Regions from separate parts of the Exiguobacterium sp. PvP048 genome, predicted to be linked through region 2. Evidence: riboswitches for the same ligand, from Rfam matches in the RefSeq annotation. Region 2 holds a riboswitch; each other region holds the start of a gene.

Region 1 (4,829 bases), on a different contig from region 2:
GACGAAAATCAGACTGAGCATTAACTTCCGCCGTTCAAGGTGTCCGGTCAAGGACATCGTAATCGGTGTTCCGATGGCGAAGGCAATCGCAAAGGCGGAGACGAGCGTGCCGGCTTTCGCAATCGTGATGTTCAGACCGTCCGCAATTTCAGATAAAATACCGACGATGACGAATTCGCTTGTTCCAAGGACAAAAGTCAACATGGATAACGTCGCGATTAACAGCCAGTCGGCTTGACTCAAACGAGTCGATGATGATGATGACATAAATAATTCCCCACTTCTGGCGCCTGTGCGCAAAAAAACTATCGTGTATCAGAATAGCATGATTTAACAAGGGCGGAAACCGAATTTGCCTGACCCGGAAAAAGAAGCATTATTGTGAATAGACAGTCAATTTCACTTGTCATGCATTCGGGTATACTAACAGAGTAGGAAACATCACTTAAATTAGAAAAGGACGTGATCTTGATGCAAGCAACAGTCATTTGGAATCAAAAGATGGGCTTCAGCGGGGAGACCGAATCCGGACATCACCTAGCGATGGATGCAGCGCCGGAAAACGGCGGGGACAATCAGGCACCCCGGCCGACAGAACTCCTGCTTCACGCCGTCGCCGGTTGTACCGGCATCGACATTGTCTCGATTTTAGAAAAGATGCGCTTGACGCTGACGTCATTTGAGATGGATATTGAAGGAGAACGGGCGGATGATCATCCCCGGCGTTTCACGACGATCTCGATTCATTACCGGCTCGAAGGTGATTTACCGGACGATAAAGTCCGCCGGGCGATTGCCTTATCAAAAGACAAATACTGCTCGGTCTCACAATCGCTGAACGCAGAAATTGAAGTCTATTACTCGATCAACGGCGTCCGGAACGAGGAACCGATTTGAAACGGATGGTTCCTGTTCTGTTGGCAAGTGTCCTCCTCGCCGGTTGTGCTGACGAGCCGGTACAACCGGTCGAACCGCAACCGAAGCCGGCGAAGAAAACAAAGCCGCCGCAGCCGGATCGACCTTCTGCTGCTGAGCGGGCAGAGAAACAACTTAAAGAAACCGTCTCGAACATGTCGACGGCGGAAAAAGTCGATCAGTTGCTGTATATCGGTGTGACGGGAACAGCTTTGACACAAGCCGACCGAACGCTGTTGCAGGATCATGCACTCGGTGGTGTGCTGTTACTCGGCGGCAACATCACGTCGACCGATCAACTGAAAACCTTTACGGCAGCGATTGCTGAAGCCCAACCGGCTGATGCAAAAGCGTTTCTCGGCTTTGACGAAGAGGGCGGACGCGTCAGTCGGGTCCCGGACGCACAGCTCAAATTATCACCGAGTCTGTCGTTCGGTCAAAAAAATGATCCGGCATTGATGAAGGAAGTCGGACAGACACTTGGTTCGATTTCCCGTTTTTACGGCTTTAATATGGACTTCGCCCCGGTTCTTGACGTGAACAGTAATCCGGCGAATCCGATCATCGGCGACCGGGCCCTCAGTGCGGATCCGCAACAGGTCGCACGGCTGGGTGTGCCGTTGATGCAGGGAATGAAAAAAGAAGACATCGTTCCGGTCGTCAAACATTTTCCGGGACACGGTGACACGACGGTCGATTCCCATGTCGGTCTGCCGCGGGTCGATGCGACAAAAGCGGAACTCGAACAGACGGAACTGGTCCCGTTCAAGCGGGCGATTGAAGAGGGGGCCGAGATGGTCATGGTCGCGCACATCCTGTTCCCGGCCCTCGACAAAAACCGTCCGTCTTCATTGTCAAAACCGGTCATGACCGGCGTCTTGCGGGATGAACTGAAGTTTGACGGAGTCATCATCACGGATGATCTCGTCATGGGAGCGATTACGGAACAGTACGGTCTTGCCCAGGCCGCAAGTCTTGCGCTTGAAAACGGTGCCGACATGGCGATGTTCTCGGCTCCGGGTACGTATACGTCCGTCCACAAGGAAATCATGGCACGGATCAAACAAGATAAATTGTCGAGAGCCGATCTCGATCAGAAGGTCATCCGGGTTTTACGCTTAAAACAAACGTATGACTTGTCGCAAACGAAACGTGTCGACGAATACCAACGCTTGATCGAGCAGGTCAAAGCGGTCGAAGCGGACATGCGACATTAATCAAGGGTAGAACAAATCGGACTACCCGTGGTAAACTACAGGCGTACCACACAAATCAATATCTACACTAGGGGAGTCTCGCAGCAGACTGAGACGGAAGTATCCGGACCCTTTGAACCTGATCTAGTTCGTACTAGCGGAGGGAAGTGGATTCCGATCATTCATAAAGGATGCGACGACTGTCGCCCTTTTTTGTAGGACCACTCCATCAGTTCATGGGGTGGTCCTTTTTCGTGTGGAAAGGGGGAAATGATGACGCAGTTACATCTGTTGACAACCGGTCAACAGGGCTGGGAAACGCTGGAACATACATTACCGGAACTCGCGATGCGTGTCGACCGGATTCATCTGCGGGAACCGCTTTGGTCCGCACGGGAGTTGGTGACCTGTATTGAGTTTTTAATGAAATGCGGGGTGCCGGCGGAACGATTAATCGTCCATGACCGTCTTGACGTCGCTCTCGTCACCGGCATCGGGATTCAACTGACGACACGCAGTATTCCGGTCGATCGTGTCCGGAGCCGTTTTCCGGAACTGCGGATCGGTCAATCGGTCCATTCGCTGACGGAAGCGGCAGCAGCAGAACAAGCCGGTGCGGATTACGTGATGTACGGTCACATTTTTGAAACCGGATCAAAACCCGGTGTACCGCCGCGGGGACTGCATGCCTTAAAACAGATTGTCGAGCAGGTCTCGATTCCGGTCATTGCGATCGGCGGCATCAAACCGGGCAACGTTCAGGAGGTCATTGCGACCGGTTGTTCGGGCGTTGCCGTCTTGTCGGGGATTCTCGGGCAAGCGAATTCGCTTAAAGCAGCTGACCGGTTCCGGGAGGTGATGCAACGATGACACGACCAGATGTCTTAATCATCGGGACCGGCATGATCGGTTTGACGCTCGGCTATGAGTTGCTTAAACGCGGACAAACTGTCCGTTTACTTGACCAGTCGACAGCCGGACAAGGGGCGACACGGGCAGCGGCAGGGATGCTTGCGACAGACGAAGAACTGCCGGAACCGTTACACGAACTGGCGGCGCTGAGCCGGACGTTGTATCCGGAGCTGGTCCGGCAATTGATGGACGAGACCGGTCTCGGGAGCGGTTATCTGGAACAGCCGTTTTGCCTGCATCGAGGAAATCAATTCTTGACGTTCGAACAAGTCGGACAAATCGATTCCCGATTAGTGACGCAGGCTTTACGGAGCGCGATCGAACGACGGGGCGGAGTCATTGAAGAAGACACATCTGTTTCGCAGCTCGTTCGGGACAAACAGCGGATCATCGGCGCCGAGACGAACCGGGGTCTGCGGACAGGCAGACAAATCATTGTCGCCAGTGGTCGTGGATCGGAAGCCGTGTTACGTTCGATCGGCATCACAATCGATACATGTCCGGTCAAGGGGGAATGCCTGTCCGTGCGCCTCATGACCGGATGGCTCGACCGGACACTGTTTAATGAACAGGTGTACCTCGTTCCGAAAGCAGACGGACGAATCATCATCGGAGCGACGGAACGGTCCGGGGATGAATCGACGACCGTCAGTCTCGACAGTATTCGTTTGTTAGTGAATCAAGCCATCAGGCTCTATCCGCCGCTTGCGGAAGCTGTGTTTGTCGAAGCGTGGGCCGGCGTCCGACCGCAAACCGGTGACGGTCTGCCGTATCTTGGACCGGTGGACGGCATCGAAGGATTATTCGTCGCAACCGGTCATCACCGGCATGGCATCTTACTGGCACCGGCGACGGCGACTGTGCTGGCAGATTGCATCATGGGGCAAAAACCGAAAGTGATGTTGGGTGCTTTTAGTCACCAGCGACAGGGGGAGAAAACGAAGTGAACATTCGTTTAAATGGAAAAGACTACGCATTGATCGAAGAAACGACGACGTTACACGACTTATTGCAACATCTGGCGATTGACGGAAAAATCGTCATCATCGAGCAGAACCGGCAGATCATCGATCGGTCCCGTTATCCGGACACGACCGTCCAACCCGGTGATGTCGTTGAAATCGTTCATTTTGTAGGAGGAGGATGAATCATGTTAGAAATCGGTGGAAAAACATTTGCTTCACGCTTGTTACTCGGAACGGGAAAATATCCGGATGCAACGACGCAACAACAGGCGGTCGAAGCATCCGGGACGAACATTCTGACGTTTTCAGTCCGACGGCTCGACGTCTTTGCTAAAGGACAGACCGACCCGCTCGCGGCACTTGATTTAAACCGCTACGATTTGTTGCCGAACACGGCGGGTGCAAAGACGGCGGAGGAAGCCGTTCGCCTTGCCCGACTTGCCCGCGCATCCGGGATGTGCGATATGGTCAAAGTTGAAGTGATCGGGTGCGACAAGACGTTATTGCCGGACCCGGTTGAAACGTTGCGGGCGTCAGAGGAACTGATCAAGGACGGTTTCATCGTCTTACCGTATACTTCCGACGATTTATTGCTGGCGCGCCGGCTCGAAGAACTCGGTTGTCATGCGATCATGCCGGCCGCATCACCGATCGGTTCCGGTCAGGGGATTCTGAATCCGCTTGCGCTCAGTTTTATCATCGAACAACTGACGGTCCCGGTCATCGTCGACGCCGGCATCGGTTCACCGGCAGACGTGGCTTACGCAATGGAACTCGGAGCGGATGCTGTCCTGTTGAATTCAGCCGTCGCCCACGCCGGAGATCCCGTTAAGATGGCACA
Region 2 (4,829 bases):
TTTAAATCCGGTAACTGAATATCGAAAAACAAAACAGGTCTGCTTCCCGTTCATCCAAAGCGGAAAGCAGACCTGTTCATTTGTCACGGTTTCGTCTTGAGACGGCATAAAAGAACCAACCGCCCAAAAAATTTCCGATATCCCATACGATACGATTGGAATCGACGGCACGTACACCGATATCAATCACACCTGTACTTTTCAAACGCTCCTGGTAACGTTTCCGTAAAAAACGGGGTAACGGAAGCGGCAGCAGCATCCGGTAAAAAATGTCCAGATGTGTGTGTCCCCAGATTTCCGTTGCGATGGAACTCGTTTGAATGAGTAAGGAACGTTTATACTGTTGCTGGTATTTATTCTTTAATAAGACCGCCAGTTGATAGGAATAACGATTCGGGAAAGGAAATAGAGCTGCCCCTAAATGATATTTCCCGCGATTTTCGACTCGAATGATTTGCGGTTCGATTTTATATCGAATCCATCGTCCTCGAAATCGAACAGACTGCCATTTCACGACCATCACCTCTAGAAGGATTATACCCTGTCTGAAACGCTCTGACGCACTTGTTCGACGGTCTGTTTAAACTTTTTCGTCGTTCGTTCAATTTCCGGATTGGCAAACAAAGCGGACACCACGGCATATCCATCTACGAGAGAATCAAGTAACGATACATTTGTTTCGCTAATTCCACCGATGCCTACTAACGGGATGCGAACGGCTTTCCTGATTTGCTCTAATGTCACACGTGACATGAATGTCGCATCTTGTTTCGTCGCCGTCGGAAAAAGTGACCCGACTCCTAAATAATCTGCACCGTCCTGCTCTGCTGCCACAGCCTGTTCGACCGTTGAAACGGAAACACCGATCGTCGCCGTCGGTAACAATCGACGTGCTTCCGTTAAAGGAATATCATCTTGACCGATATGCAGGCCCGCTTCGACTAATAAAGCGATATCGATCCGGTCATTGATAATCAACGGAATATTATAACTGGCAGTCAGATCCTTCAGTACAACGGCTGATTCGAGAAAATTCTTACCCGACATCTCTTTTTCCCGTAATTGAACAATCGTTGCACCGCCCTTAATCGTTGCTTCGACAGCATCCTCCAAGGGAAGATGCGGATGCAGACGTCTATCCGTCACTGCATAAATCAAGTATTCACTGTCCATTCATCTGCACCTCCGGCAAACTTTCCTCTGTCATCAGACTGACCGCATCAAACAATCCGGTCCGAAAACTGCCGATACCAGGACGATTTCCGGCCGTTTCCCCTGCTTTTCCCATGGCGTACGTCCCAAATACAGCTGCGTCGAAACGACCGTATCCTGCTCCCAGAAACGTCGCAATTAAGGAAGCGGTCATACATCCTGTTCCTGTCACTTGACCGAGTCGTTTTGTCCCGACATCCAGATGATGTTGACGGACTCCATCCGTCACAAAATCAACCGGTCCGGTGACGACGATGACTTGTTTCGTCTGGGAAGCGAAGGCGTGAACACTTTGAAGATCGAGTGATTCCCCTTCCGCTACATCGACCCCTTTCGTTCGAGCGGCCTGTCCGAGCAACGTCTTGATTTCCGAAGCGTTTCCTTTGATGACCGTAAAGGTGATCTCCTCCATCAGTTGTTTCATAAAATCCGTTCTTAATGTCGTGGCTCCCGCGCCCACCGGATCCAAAATGACCGGTTTCCCCAGTCGGTTAGCTGTTTTTCCTGCTAAAAGCTGTGCTTTGCGCATGTCCGGATTGATGGTTCCTGTATTAATCACGACGGCGTCTGCAAGACCAACCATCTCTTCGACTTCGAGCAGGTCCTCTGCCATGACAGGAGATCCCCCAAGCGCAAGTGTCATATTGGCACAATCATTGATCGTGACAGTATTCGTTAAATGATGAATCAACGGTTTTTTATCATGGATGCGTCGTAACATGTGTATCCCTCCAAAGTTCATGAAAATGATGTGTCGGTCCAATTCCGTGTCCAAGAGCAAAACCGTGACGAATCGCTTCGGTCACATAACGTTTCGCATAACGGATGCTGTCTTCCAGTGAATGACCAAGAGCCAGATTGCCGGCGATGGCAGCGGACAACGTACAGCCTGTCCCATGCGTATGGCGGGACGCTATCCGTTCTTGTTCAAAGACGACATATCGTTCGTCCGTATATAAAAGATCAGTGGCGTCTTGTCCTTCCAAATGCCCGCCCTTGAGCAACACAGCTCCTGCCCGACGTTCAGTCAGCTTTACCGCTGCTTGCTTCATATCCGCAAGTGAGTGGACCGTTCCGCCGATCATCCGCTCGATTTCAGGAATATTCGGTGTCACAAGAGTCGCAAGTGGTAACAGCTGTTCAAGTAATGCCTGTTCCGCATTCGGTTGTAACAAAGCATGGCCGCCTTTTGCGACCATGACGGGGTCAAGAACAATCGGCAGAGAATACTTTTCCAGTTGTCGGGCAATCACTTGAATCGTATCCTGATTAGAAACCATTCCGATCTTGACGGCATCGACACGGATATCTGAAAAAATCGAGGTTAACTGCGCTTCCACAAGCTCGGGAGAGACGTCTTCAACCGCTTGAACACCCAGTGTATTTTGTGCCGTGATCGCCGTGATGACACTCATTCCATATACGCCGAGTGCTGAAAATGTTTTTAAATCTGCCTGAATTCCCGCTCCGCCTCCGGAGTCGGATCCGGCGATTGTCAATACGTGTTTCATTCCAATTCCTCACTTTCCTGTGAGCAAATAAGGAGAAAACGGACAACAAAAAGCGCCGTCCGCTGTAAAAAAGCAGACGACGCCATGAATAACCAGGTTGACCGGCTAAAGTACTCATGTCTTCGATCTCAACTTTCCTACGCTGGTATTATCCAGTTCAGGTGACAGGGTCGAAAACAGAGTGGTTTTCCTCTCAGCCGGACTCCTCCAGCTCCCCTAGTTGCTCGTAATTTAAATTCTTTTTCACTGTATCACAGCACCATCAAAAAAACGAGCCGAAGCTCGTTTTTACAAGTATCCAAGTGGGTTAACCGTGTTAGCAGGTCCTGACGCGCTATATTGATATCCACCAATATGCAGTTCAAAGTGCAAATGCGGTCCTGTCGAATTACCCGTACTCCCAAGAGTACCAAGCGTTTGACCTTGAGTGACCGTTTGACCTGCTGAAACCGATAACGAATTCATATGACCGTACACCGTTGTATACACTTGACCGTCAAGGAAATGGGAAATCATGACGTGATTCCCGTAAGGTCCGCCGCTTCCGGCCGTAATGACTGTTCCGGAAGCCGCCGCACGAATTGGCGATCCGACAGGTCCGCTGAAATCGACACCGTTATGGAAAGTATAACCGTTCGCTCCACTGGCCGGTCCGAATCCTTGTGAGACACCACCCGAAGCCGGACGAACAAACTTCGCCGATCCGGTCGGTCCACTGCTGACAGGAGTCGGAACAACCGTTGATTCACTTGATTCATGCTTTGATTTTGCTGCTTCTTTTGCTGCTTTTGCTGCTTTTTCCGCTGCTGCCTTTTCGGCCGCCGCTTTTTCTGCGGCGGCTTTCGCTGCTGCTTTTGCTGCCGCAATCGCTCTTTCTTGAGCTTCTAAAGTCGCCTGTAATTCTTTGGCACTCAACAGTTTTGTCGTAAACTTCGTCTTCCCTTTACGTAATTTTTTCAGGGTTGCGCTCCGTTCTTTCATCTGTTGTTTTAATTGTTTCTTTTGAATGAGCAATGATTTTTTTTCTTGAACACGCTCTTCTTTTTTAGTGATGAGGTTCTTTTTCATTTCCGCCAGCTTTTCCTGTGTTTCCAAATAAGCAGAAATCATTTTATCATCTTGTTCGGCGATTTTTTTACCGGCCATGACACGGCTGAATAAATCCCCCAGGTCTTTCGAACCAAAAATGACTTCTTCCCATTTGATCGAATTACCGTCGTTTTCTTGAAGTACACGTAACCGGTCTCCGAGCAACTCTTCTTGACGTGTGAGCATGATTTCATAGCGGACGATTTCCGCTTCCAGATCTTCAATCTGAAGGTTTAGTTGTTTAATCTGCTTATTTTTTTCGGAAATCCGGAAAATATTTTCATTAATCGCTACATCAATTTTATTGATTTCGCGTTGTTCCGCCGATATTTTGGCTTCTTGATTTTTAATGGCTTTTTCCAATCGACGCTGTTCTGTCGCATTTTGAGATTTCTTTTCTTTAATCGTTGCAGCATGACCAGAAGTCGGCGCAGTTGATACGAGCAACACTCCTAACAATACCGTTGACAACAATTTTTTTAACATGTCTCATTTCCTCACTTATGTATGATTTCTTATTTGAAAAGTAGTTAATTCAAAGTATTTATGTCTGAGATTGATTATAGCATCGTAATAGTTTCAGTAAAATTTCATTTATGTTTCAAGTGAAAGCGTTTTTTTGTAATATAACATTTTTCATTTTGATCAAGACACACAAAAAAAGCGATTGCCATAGCAATCGCTTTTTCCGTAATTATAACATCGACATTGGATTTACAGAATTCGCCGGTCCTGAAGCACTGTAGCTGTAACCACCTACATGAATTTCAAAGTGTAAGTGCGGGCCTGTTGAATTCCCTGTGCTGCCAAGGGCACCGATTTGTTGTCCTTGACTGACACGTTGTCCAGCATGTGCATTTAATGAACTCATATGCGCGTAAACCGTTGTATATGTTTTTCCATTTAATTGGTGTGCGATCATGACATGATTACCGTACGGACCACCACTTGATGCAGTGATAACCGTTCCTGTTGCTGCTGCAACAATCGGCGTACCGACCGGCGCTCCGAAATCAA
Region 3 (4,829 bases), on a different contig from region 2:
AACGCCGCTTGAAAACCGGACCGATGATCTCTGGTCGATTTTCCGAGTCATCTCCCCTTCCTTGCTGCCGGACTTACAGACGTTTCAAACGTGGTCGCATGACGAGATCAAACGATTCATCCGTCCGTTTCTGATGCGGCGGACCAAAGATGAGGTGTTGCAGGATTTACCGAAGAAGCAGATTGTCCATCACTATACAGACCTTGGCCCGACACAGAAAAAGCTTTACGCCTCCTACTTATCTAAACTGCAACTGGAAACATTGCGTCATTTGGATGAAACGAAACGTGAGGACCGGATTAAGTTGCTGGCCGGTTTGACCCGCTTACGGCAGATTTGCTGTGATCCGGCGCTGTTTGTCGAAGATTATACAGGCGAATCCACAAAACTCGAACGTCTGCTGACGTTAATTGAAGAAAAATTAGCCGCCGGACACCGTCTGCTGATTTTTTCCCAGTATACGAAGATGCTGGCCCGGATTCGGGAACGACTGGCAGCACGACAAAGTGCCCACTTTCTGCTGACGGGTGAGACACCGGTTGAGGACCGGGTCGCACTGTGTGAAAGGTTTAATGCCGGTGAAGTTGATCTCTTCCTGATTTCCTTGAAGGCCGGCGGGACCGGTCTGAATCTGGCGACGGCAGATACCGTCATTTTGTACGACAGTTGGTGGAATCCGGCCGTCGAGCAACAAGCGGCTGACCGGGCTCATCGATTGGGACAGCAGTCACCGGTCGAAGTGATCAAGCTGTTGATGACCGGAACGATCGAGGAAAAGATGGCGGAATTACAAGATCGCAAAGCGACGATGATTGATGCCGTCTTATCGGATCAGAAGCCGGATATTTTAACGATTCGTGAACTCGTCCGTCTGCTCGATTCTCCCGCTTTTATCGATTCAGCAGGTGATTAACCACACAAATCAAAGGAAATCTTAAAAAAATGAAGGACCTTCAATCCGTTGTCTATCAAGAGGTTTGAAGGTCTTTCGACAATCAAATTCAGAAAAAAAGGTTTTAAGTTTTGAAAGACAGGGGTATATCTACATTAGCACCGTACAACACGGTCGCTTTTCAATTATTGTTTCTCAATATCAGCGTAATGACCTGGGAGAGAAATGCTACTTACTCACTTCGTTTTTCATTTCTGAATGAAATCCAGTTGAACTAGCATTTAGCGCATGAATTTCTGTTGGAACCTATTGTTCCACTCCTACATTCATTACCTTTTGAGGGCTATACCAAATTCAAGGGGGAAATGAACATGTCAGTAACATTAAAAGTAGAAGAACGCGAAGTACGCCCACGCTCACTTAGAAAGCAATTACGTCATGAAGGAAAAGCTCTTGGTGTCGTGTATGGCTACAAAGTGGAAAGCACACCGATTTCATTCGACGAAAAAGAATTGGTCAAAGTCATTCGTGATCACGGCGAAAACGTCTTGGTTGCTCTTCAAATCGGCGGTAAAAAGGTCAACACTTTGATTAACAAGCTCGATATGGATATCTTTACACCAACGATTAAACACGTTGAATTCATCGCGGTTAAAATGGATGAAGAAACAGAAGTTGAGACGGATATCGTCCTCGTCGGCGAAGCAGCCGGTGCAAAACTTGGCGGATTCCTTTCACAAACACTCTTTAAAGTAACAGTTGCCGCAACACCAGATAAATTACCGGAACGCATCGAAGTCGATGTAACGGATCTTGCAATCGGTGATTCAATCACAGTTGCTGATCTTCCGGAAGAAAAAGATTTCCGTGTCGTCACAGAAGGTGACATCCAAGTTGCAGCAGTCGTTGAATCGACACTTGAAGCTGAACTTGAAGAAATCGAAGAAGCTGAAGCACAAGCAGCGGATGCAGATGCATCAACAGATGATTCAGAAGAAACATCTGAAGAGCAAGCTGAAGAAAACAAAGAAGACAAAGAATAATCATTTCTCCCCTCCCCTCGCGGAGGGGTTTTTTAATGGGGATTGACAAGTCGGAGCGTCAGACGTACAGTGAAAGCTGTACACCACATTATACATCCACTAGGGGAGCCATTTGGCTGAGACGATTCACTTCGGACCCTTTGAACCTGATCTAGTTCATACTAGCGTAGGAAAGTGGAGCGGACCCATTCGTGCCCTTTTTCTGTCCCCGGACAGTTGACGCGACCGCTCTCTTTTCTAGAGGGCGGTCTTTTTGTGCTTTCCTTGCGGATGTACATCTAAAGGAGAACTGATTATGAACAGTTGGAAAATGAAAGAAATTATCGTCATGATGATGCTAGCGGTTGCGTGCGGCGTTCTCTACTTAGGCTGGTCGACGTTATGGTTGCCAATCTCTGCCATCTTCGGACCGGTCGGCTCAAACTGGATGTTCGGCATCTGGGTCATTGCCAGTCCCCTCGTCGCCTACATCGTTCAAAAACCAGGTGCGGCTTTGATTGCCGAAGTCGTCGCAGCCGCGGTCGAACTGTTTACCGGCAGTCACTTCGGTTTATCGGCTTTATTGATTGGACTTGCGCAAGGCATTGGCGCTGAGGTTGCTTTTCTGTTAGTCGGCTACCGGACCTTCAACACCTTCACCTTGATGCTGTCGGGCATGTTTGCGGCTGTCGGAAGTATGGTCTATAGTCTGGTCGTCAATGGGTTCGCCTACTATACGACGACGACACTGCTATTGACGTTTTCCCTGCAACTGGTCAGTGGGGCATTACTTGGCGGATTGCTCGCGAAAATCATCGTCGACTCACTCGTCAAGACGGGAACGCTGAACGGTTACGCCGTCGGACGACAACAGAAACGGCGGGCTGCCTGATGTGGTGCCGGAATCTGACCGTCCGCTATCCGGATCAAGACCGAGATGTTTTAAACGACTTGACCGTGTCGCTCCGGCAAGGAGAGACGACCTTATTGATTGGTCCGAGCGGCAGCGGCAAAACGACCTTCTTGCATACGCTTGCCGGTCTGATGCCGGAAACGATTGAGGCGGAAGTCACCGGTGAATGGCGCGCAGACGGAACCGTCGGCATGCTGTTTCAACAGCCGGACGATCAGTTTTGCATGCAGACGGTCGGGGCGGAAATCGCCTTCAGTCTGGAAAACCGGAGTATTCCCCGCGATGAAATGGAAGAACGAATCAGAACGGTGTTGAAACGGGTTGGACTCGACCTCGCCTTGACGACGCAAATTGCCGGACTGTCCGGCGGGATGAAACAACGGCTTGCTTTGGCCTGTGTGTTGGCACTCGAACCGGACATCCTGTTACTCGATGAACCGACGGCGCAACTCGATCCGCACGGCCGCCGATTGATGATGGAGCTGATTGAAGAATTGCATCACAATCCGAACGTGACACTGGTGTTGATCGAACATCAACTGGAAGAATGTGTGACGTTTGCTGACCGTGTGTTGGTCTTTCGGGAAGGACAGCTGAGGCTTGACGGTTCCCCGCTTGAAGTCTTCGAAGAGAAACGGGAGGAACTGATCCGGCACGGTATCATGTCGCCATTGCTCTATCCTTATACACTCGAGACGATTCCGCTGACGGTCGCAACAGCGCGGTTTCTGAATAACCCGCCCGTCGCAAGACGTCCGGTGGCAAACGAAACGACGTTTGATTTGACCGATGTGACGATCACGCATGGCAAACGGGTGATTCTCGACCGGATTTCGCTGACCGCGTCCGCCGGAGAATGGATCATGCTCGTCGGACGCAACGGTGCCGGTAAAAGCACCCTGCTTGAGACGCTGGCAAAACTGTTGCCGGCGCAAAGTGGGACGATCAAGCTGTTTCAGACGCCTTTGAAAAAATGGCGGGACCGGACGTTTTACCAGCAGGTCGGCTTCGTCTTCCAGCAACCTGAGTTTCAGTTTCTGAAACAGACGGTGTTGGACGAGTTGACGATCAGTTGTACATCCCCGACACCTGGTCAGTTGAACAATGCCTTACAGTATTATCGCTTGGCAGATGTCGCGGGTCAGTCCCCGCTTGCACTTAGTCTCGGACAAAAAAGACGCTTAAGTGTCGCGACGATGCTGCTCGAACGAAAAGCGGTCCTGTTACTCGACGAACCGACTTTCGGACAAGATGCCGAGACGGCGGCACAATTGGTTGAAGTCTTGCGACGAGCCCGAGCAGCCGGGACAACGCTCATCATGGTGACGCACGATATGGAACTGGTCCACCGTTACGCCGACCGTGTTGTCGTCATCGGCGAGAAGCACATTCAGTTTGACGGGACACCGGATGAATTGTTCCGGAACGAATCGTTGCTTGAGCATAACCAGTTGATCCGTCCTCTATCGGTACGCTATCAGCAACGCGAGGAGGTGAAACACCATGCAGGAAAACGATTCACTGCTCGCGCGCATTAATCCGGCGGTTAAGCTTGGAACACTGGTGTATGTCATGCTGGTGCTGATTACGACGTCACGTCTGCCGGTAACATTCGCCCTGCTTCTGTTTGCAGCCGTCGGTGTAGCCTGTTCCGGTTGGCGGCTGTCGATACTGTTGCTACGGCTCATCCCTTACAGTCTGTTATTTCTGTTGACATTTTGGATGATGGCGGCATTCGGTGAAGGAGAGACGGAATTGTGGACATTCGGCTGGTTCCGGATCACGGAAGAGAGTCTTGCTCACGCTTGGCTCGTCGCAACGCGAATGTTTGCTTTTGTCCTGTTGAGTATAACGTTCGTCGCAACGACCGACCCGACCCGGTTCGTCATGAGTCTGATTCATCAATGCCGGCTACCGGTCCGTCTGGCTTACGGATTTTTAACCGGACTTCGCTTCATTCCGATTTTCCGTCAGGCGATCCGGACCATCCGTCAGGCACGCC
Region 4 (4,829 bases), on a different contig from region 2:
TTGTGGAATCGACTGAACGCTCAAGTGATACGGTCGAAGAAGGGGCCGTCATCAGTCAGTCTCCTCGCGAACAAGCGACCGTCAAAAAAGGATCGACGGTGGATTTGATTGTCTCGACTGGCAGTGATCCGGTCGAAGTACCGGATGTTTCGGATGAGACAGAGAAAAAAGCAATCGCCATCTTGAAGGACAGCGGGTTTGAAAAAGTCGACGTTGAACGGGAAGAATCCGAAGACATCAAACGCGGGAACGTCATCCGACAGTCGATTTCAGCAGGAACGGAAGTCATTGCGAAGGAACAGATGATCACCATCACGGTCTCAAATGGATCGCCGGCGTTTGTCCTGAAAGACTTGACGGACTTATCGAGTACAGAAGCGAAAGCCTACCTCGATGAGATGGGACTCGACGGCACTTTTGAGCAAGAGTTTTCGAGCGACGTCGCTCTTGATCAAGTCATTCGTCAATATCCGCAAGCCGGTGCGCAAGTCGAGCCGAATGATTCCGTCACGGTCTTTATTTCACGGGGAGAGGAAGAAAAAACCGTCACAGCGACGTTCCCTGAAAAAGTCGTATATGATGGCGTCAGTGAAGAAGACGAGCCCGCTCCACGTCAACTCGTCCGGATTGAGACGGAAGATGCCAAAGGGAAACGGACGGTCATCGAAGAATCGATCGATCAGGACGAAACGTTTGATGTTCCATTAACGATTGATCCGGGAGAAGAAGGTAAGATCACCATCTATAAAGATGACGAAGTTTACCGGGCGAAGACGATTACGTACAATCAGGCAAAATCACAAGAATAATGAGCAGGAAGTTGATCCTGACAAAGGAGGGCATAGGATGGCAGAAAATCGAATTGAAGACAATCGGGAAGGAACGATCATTCGGCTTCAGGGTGGATTTTATGATGTCATGACACCTCAAGGCGAGATTCGTTCACGGGCACGCGGTAATTTCAGAAAACGGGGCATCAGCCCGGTTGTTGGGGATGAAGTCGTTCTACACATTGAAAGTGAGACCGGATATATCCTGGAAGTAAAGGACCGTCAAAACTTCCTCGTTCGCCCGCCGGTTGCCAACATTGATCAAGCATTGTTGGTTGTTTCAGCAGCAGAACCTGATTTTTCTGCCCATCTTCTCGATCGGTTTTTGGTACTGATCGAAGCAAAAGAGATTCAACCGATCATTATCTTGACGAAGATGGACTTGCTGCAAGGAGAAGCCGAACAGCATGTATCCGAAGCGATTGCTGCCTACCGGACAATCGGCTACCAGGTCATCGAAACGTCAAGTGAGACCTTGACCGGAGTCGAATCCGTCCGTCCGTTGCTGAAAGATAAAACGAGTGTCCTGGCCGGACAGTCCGGTGTAGGAAAAAGTTCGTTGCTGAATGCTTTAGAACCTTCATTGGCACTGGAAACAAGTCATATCTCGAAGGCACTTGGACGCGGACGCCATACGACCCGCCACGTGACCCTGATGCCGCTCGGTGATGGATTAATTGCGGATACTCCGGGATTTTCGAATCTCGATTTTCCGCATGAAATGGAACTGGAAGAGTTACGTTGGTGTTTTCCTGAATTCGTTGCTTTACAGGATGATTGCAAATACCGCGGCTGCCTGCATCTGAATGAGCCCGGTTGTGCCGTTAAGCAGGCTGTCGAGGCACATGAAATCATGAGTTCGCGGTATACGAATTATGGTATGTTTGTAGAGGAAATCAAGAATCGGACACGGAGGTATTAACATGATTAAAATCGCCCCATCAATCTTATCAGCGGATTTTGCAAATTTAGAGCGGGATGTCAAAGCAGTAGAAGCGGCAGGTGCCGACTACATTCATTTTGATGTCATGGACGGTCAATTTGTTCCGAATATCTCATTCGGACTTCCTGTCTTAAGCAGTTTACGTCAAAAAACAGACATGATTTTGGATGTGCATTTAATGATTGACCGTCCGGAAAACTTTGTCGAAGCATTCGTTGAAGCAGGGGCTGATATCGTGACATTCCACGTCGAGGCAACGAATCACGTCCACCGTGTCCTGCAACAGATCAAAGCAGCCGGTGCGAAAGCGGGCGTCGTGCTCAATCCGCATACACCACTTTCGATGATTGAACACGTGCTGGAAGAAGTCGATATGGTGTTGTTGATGACGGTCAATCCAGGTTTCGGTGGTCAAGCCTTTATTCCGGGTGTCATGAAGAAATTAAGTCAACTGGCTGCGCTGAAAGCGGAATATGATCTATCGTTTGAGATTGAAATCGATGGCGGAGTCAACGCAGAGACGGCCAAATTATGTATCGAAAACGGTGCAAATGTTTTGGTCGCAGGTTCGGCGATTTATAATGCGCCGGATTATTCAGAAGCAATCACTAGTATTCGGAATGCCGCTCACGTATAATAAGAGCAGAATCAAAATTGAATGAAGACCGCAAGGGGTGTCGCGTCAAGCGGCTGAGAGAAGTGATTGGACTTTAACCCTTCGAACCTGTTCCGTTCAGACGGACGTAGGGATGTGGCGCACGCAGGCAGTACGGCGTTCGTCGTACTGTCTTTTTGCCGTCCTGCGATTTTATTTTTAGGAGGAAAAAAGGATGAAACGGCTACAAATGTTAATGGAAATTGCAATCTTTGCAAGTCTTGGTGTGGTGTTCGATTTATTGATCCCGTTTAAAATGCCTCAAGGAGGTTCCATCAGTTTGGCAATGTTACCGATTTTCGTCATGGCGTTTCGTCACGGCGTTGTCGGTGGGGTCGTGACGGGAGCACTCGTTGGAACAATCCAACTGATGTTCGCTCCACAAATTCTGACGGTCGTTCAGCCGTTACTCGATTATACGATTGCGTTCGGAGTCGTCGGACTGAGCGGACTGTTTGCCCGTCAAGTTAAAAAAGCAGCAGCAGCCGGGAAGAACGGCCGTTTGATGGCGATTGTATTAGGTGCGACATTGTTAGGTGCGGGCTTACGTTATGTCTGTCACGTCATCAGCGGAATCGTCTTCTTTGCTGAATATGCGGAAGGTCCGGTCGTTCCGTATTCCTTGATCTATAACGCGACGTATATGGTTCCGTCCTATCTGTTATGCGGTATTGTCGCAGGGCTCCTGTTTACGACGGCGCCACGGCTTCTTCGTTATTCGGCACGAGGTGTCTGATGCGGGTCGTGATTGTAGCAGCCGGTCCGGCGGAAGACATTCCATCCTTACAACCGTTTATGGAGGAGAAGCCGGTTGTCATTGCTGTCGACGGCGGGGTCACCGTATTGGCGCAACAAGGTCTCGCTTTTGACTTGGCCATCGGTGACTTTGATTCGCTCGGATACAAACCGGAAGGGGCAATCATTCATCCGGCTGAAAAGGATGAGACCGATTTGGAACTGGCATTACGTTACGTCAGTCAACATTATGAAGCAACGGAAGTGCTGGTATTCGGTGCGACCGGCGGACGACTGGATATGACGCTTCAAAATGTCTATCTGTTAAAGCAATTCCCGCTCGTCCGTTTGATGACGAAGCGGGAAGAGATCCGTTTCCTGCAACAGGGACAGTATGACATCAAAGCAGACCAGTATCATTATCTGTCCTTCATTCCGCTCGTCCCGACGCGTTTGACGCTCCAAAGGGTCAAGTATCCGTTGACACAACACGATGTCCCGGTCGGCGGATCGTTGACCGTCAGCAATGAATGGACGAATCAGGGACCGGCAAAAGTGACGGTGCACACAGGTGAAGTTATCGCATTACGGAGTTTGTCGGACCATTGAAAAAGCGTGTTCGTTAGGATTGCCTAACGAACACGCTTTTTTAGGATTCTGTAGGTGGAGGCAGTTCAAGATTCTAACGTGGAACTGGCTGCCTGACGCTCGGTTTGAGCTGCAATATGTTTTCCTTTGACGAACAGATGGTAACAACCCCATGTCAAGAGGAAGAACGGAACACCGATATACAGCGCAATCCGTTGATCCGCCTGAAACGCCAAGCTGATCAATACGAGCATATTCAGAGAAAACGAGATGATCGGCAAGACCGGGAAGAACGGTGTCTTGAATTTTAATTCACTGACAGCATGCCCGTTTTTGATGAATTGACGACGGAACGCAATCTGCGAAGCGGAAATTGAAATCCATCCGACTTGTGCACCGAGTCCTGCTAGTGACAACAACCAGATGAAGACGGTATCTTCCGCGAAAAAGGCGGTCAGAAGCGATAACATCGCAAACAGCATCGTAAAACATAACGCCCGCATCGGTACACCACGCGAGTTGACGATCGCAAGTTTTTTCGAAATCATGCCTTCTTGAGACATCGACCATAACATCCGGGTAGCAGCGTATAATCCCGAGTTCCCGACCGACAATAAGGCAGTCAGAACGACGATGTTCATCAAATCGGCCGCGTACGGAATCCCGATCGCATCAAAGACCATGATGAACGGACTGCTGATACCGCCGGCTGTTTCATAAGGAATCAAGGCGCCGACGATTGTAATCGAAAGAACAAAAAAGATGAACGTCCGCCAAACCGTATTGCGGATCGCTTTCGGAATCGATTTTTCGGGATCGTTCGACTCTCCGGCCGCAACCCCGATCAGTTCCGTCCCCTGGAATGCGAAGTTGACGGCGATCATCGTCGTCAAGACTCCGAGCGCACCGTTCGGGAACAATCCGTTTGAAGTAAAGTTGGCGAATAAACTTTCCGGGCGTGCTGCCGTCATATCAATCCAGCCAAACCAAGCCGCTCCCCCGAGCGCGATGAAAAATAGAATGGCCAGGACTTTCAGGCTCGAGAACCAGAATTCAGCCTCCCCAAAGGCTTTGGCAG

What was found. Region 2 has a riboswitch for thiamine pyrophosphate ahead of thiD (bifunctional hydroxymethylpyrimidine kinase/phosphomethylpyrimidine kinase). Riboswitches for the same ligand answer to the same signal wherever they lie in the genome.
Region 1: another riboswitch for thiamine pyrophosphate. It lies ahead of tenI (thiazole tautomerase TenI); the one in region 2 lies ahead of thiD (bifunctional hydroxymethylpyrimidine kinase/phosphomethylpyrimidine kinase).
Region 3: another riboswitch for thiamine pyrophosphate. It lies ahead of ABIC15_RS08660 (ECF transporter S component); the one in region 2 lies ahead of thiD (bifunctional hydroxymethylpyrimidine kinase/phosphomethylpyrimidine kinase).
Region 4: another riboswitch for thiamine pyrophosphate. It lies ahead of thiT (energy-coupled thiamine transporter ThiT); the one in region 2 lies ahead of thiD (bifunctional hydroxymethylpyrimidine kinase/phosphomethylpyrimidine kinase).

Annotation. Positions count from the first base shown of each region.
Region 1 is NZ_JBEPSU010000002.1:504,325-509,153, forward strand. It holds gene ABIC15_RS07015 (MFS transporter) at 1-267, opposite strand, end outside; gene ABIC15_RS07020 (OsmC family protein) at 472-897, shown strand; gene nagZ (beta-N-acetylhexosaminidase) at 903-2,132, shown strand; TPP riboswitch at 2,192-2,294, shown strand; gene tenI (thiazole tautomerase TenI) at 2,385-2,981, shown strand; gene ABIC15_RS07035 (NAD(P)/FAD-dependent oxidoreductase) at 2,978-3,970, shown strand; gene thiS (sulfur carrier protein ThiS) at 3,967-4,170, shown strand; gene ABIC15_RS07045 (thiazole synthase) at 4,174-4,829, shown strand, end outside.
Region 2 is NZ_JBEPSU010000004.1:89,778-94,606, forward strand. It holds gene ABIC15_RS09850 (hypothetical protein) at 77-520, opposite strand; gene thiE (thiamine phosphate synthase) at 535-1,173, opposite strand; gene thiM (hydroxyethylthiazole kinase) at 1,163-1,933, opposite strand; gene thiD (bifunctional hydroxymethylpyrimidine kinase/phosphomethylpyrimidine kinase) at 1,914-2,723, opposite strand; TPP riboswitch at 2,841-2,951, opposite strand; gene ABIC15_RS09870 (murein hydrolase activator EnvC family protein) at 3,012-4,298, opposite strand; gene ABIC15_RS09875 (murein hydrolase activator EnvC family protein) at 4,507-4,829, opposite strand, start outside.
Region 3 is NZ_JBEPSU010000003.1:160,895-165,723, reverse strand. It holds gene ABIC15_RS08670 (DEAD/DEAH box helicase) at 1-913, shown strand, start outside; gene ABIC15_RS08665 (50S ribosomal protein L25/general stress protein Ctc) at 1,264-1,935, shown strand; TPP riboswitch at 2,027-2,125, shown strand; gene ABIC15_RS08660 (ECF transporter S component) at 2,231-2,806, shown strand; gene ABIC15_RS08655 (ABC transporter ATP-binding protein) at 2,806-4,365, shown strand; gene ABIC15_RS08650 (energy-coupling factor transporter transmembrane component T family protein) at 4,331-4,829, shown strand, end outside.
Region 4 is NZ_JBEPSU010000001.1:178,302-183,130, reverse strand. It holds gene pknB (Stk1 family PASTA domain-containing Ser/Thr kinase) at 1-809, shown strand, start outside; gene rsgA (ribosome small subunit-dependent GTPase A) at 847-1,752, shown strand; gene rpe (ribulose-phosphate 3-epimerase) at 1,754-2,410, shown strand; TPP riboswitch at 2,434-2,540, shown strand; gene thiT (energy-coupled thiamine transporter ThiT) at 2,604-3,164, shown strand; gene ABIC15_RS00935 (thiamine diphosphokinase) at 3,164-3,772, shown strand; gene ABIC15_RS00930 (amino acid permease) at 3,838-4,829, opposite strand, start outside.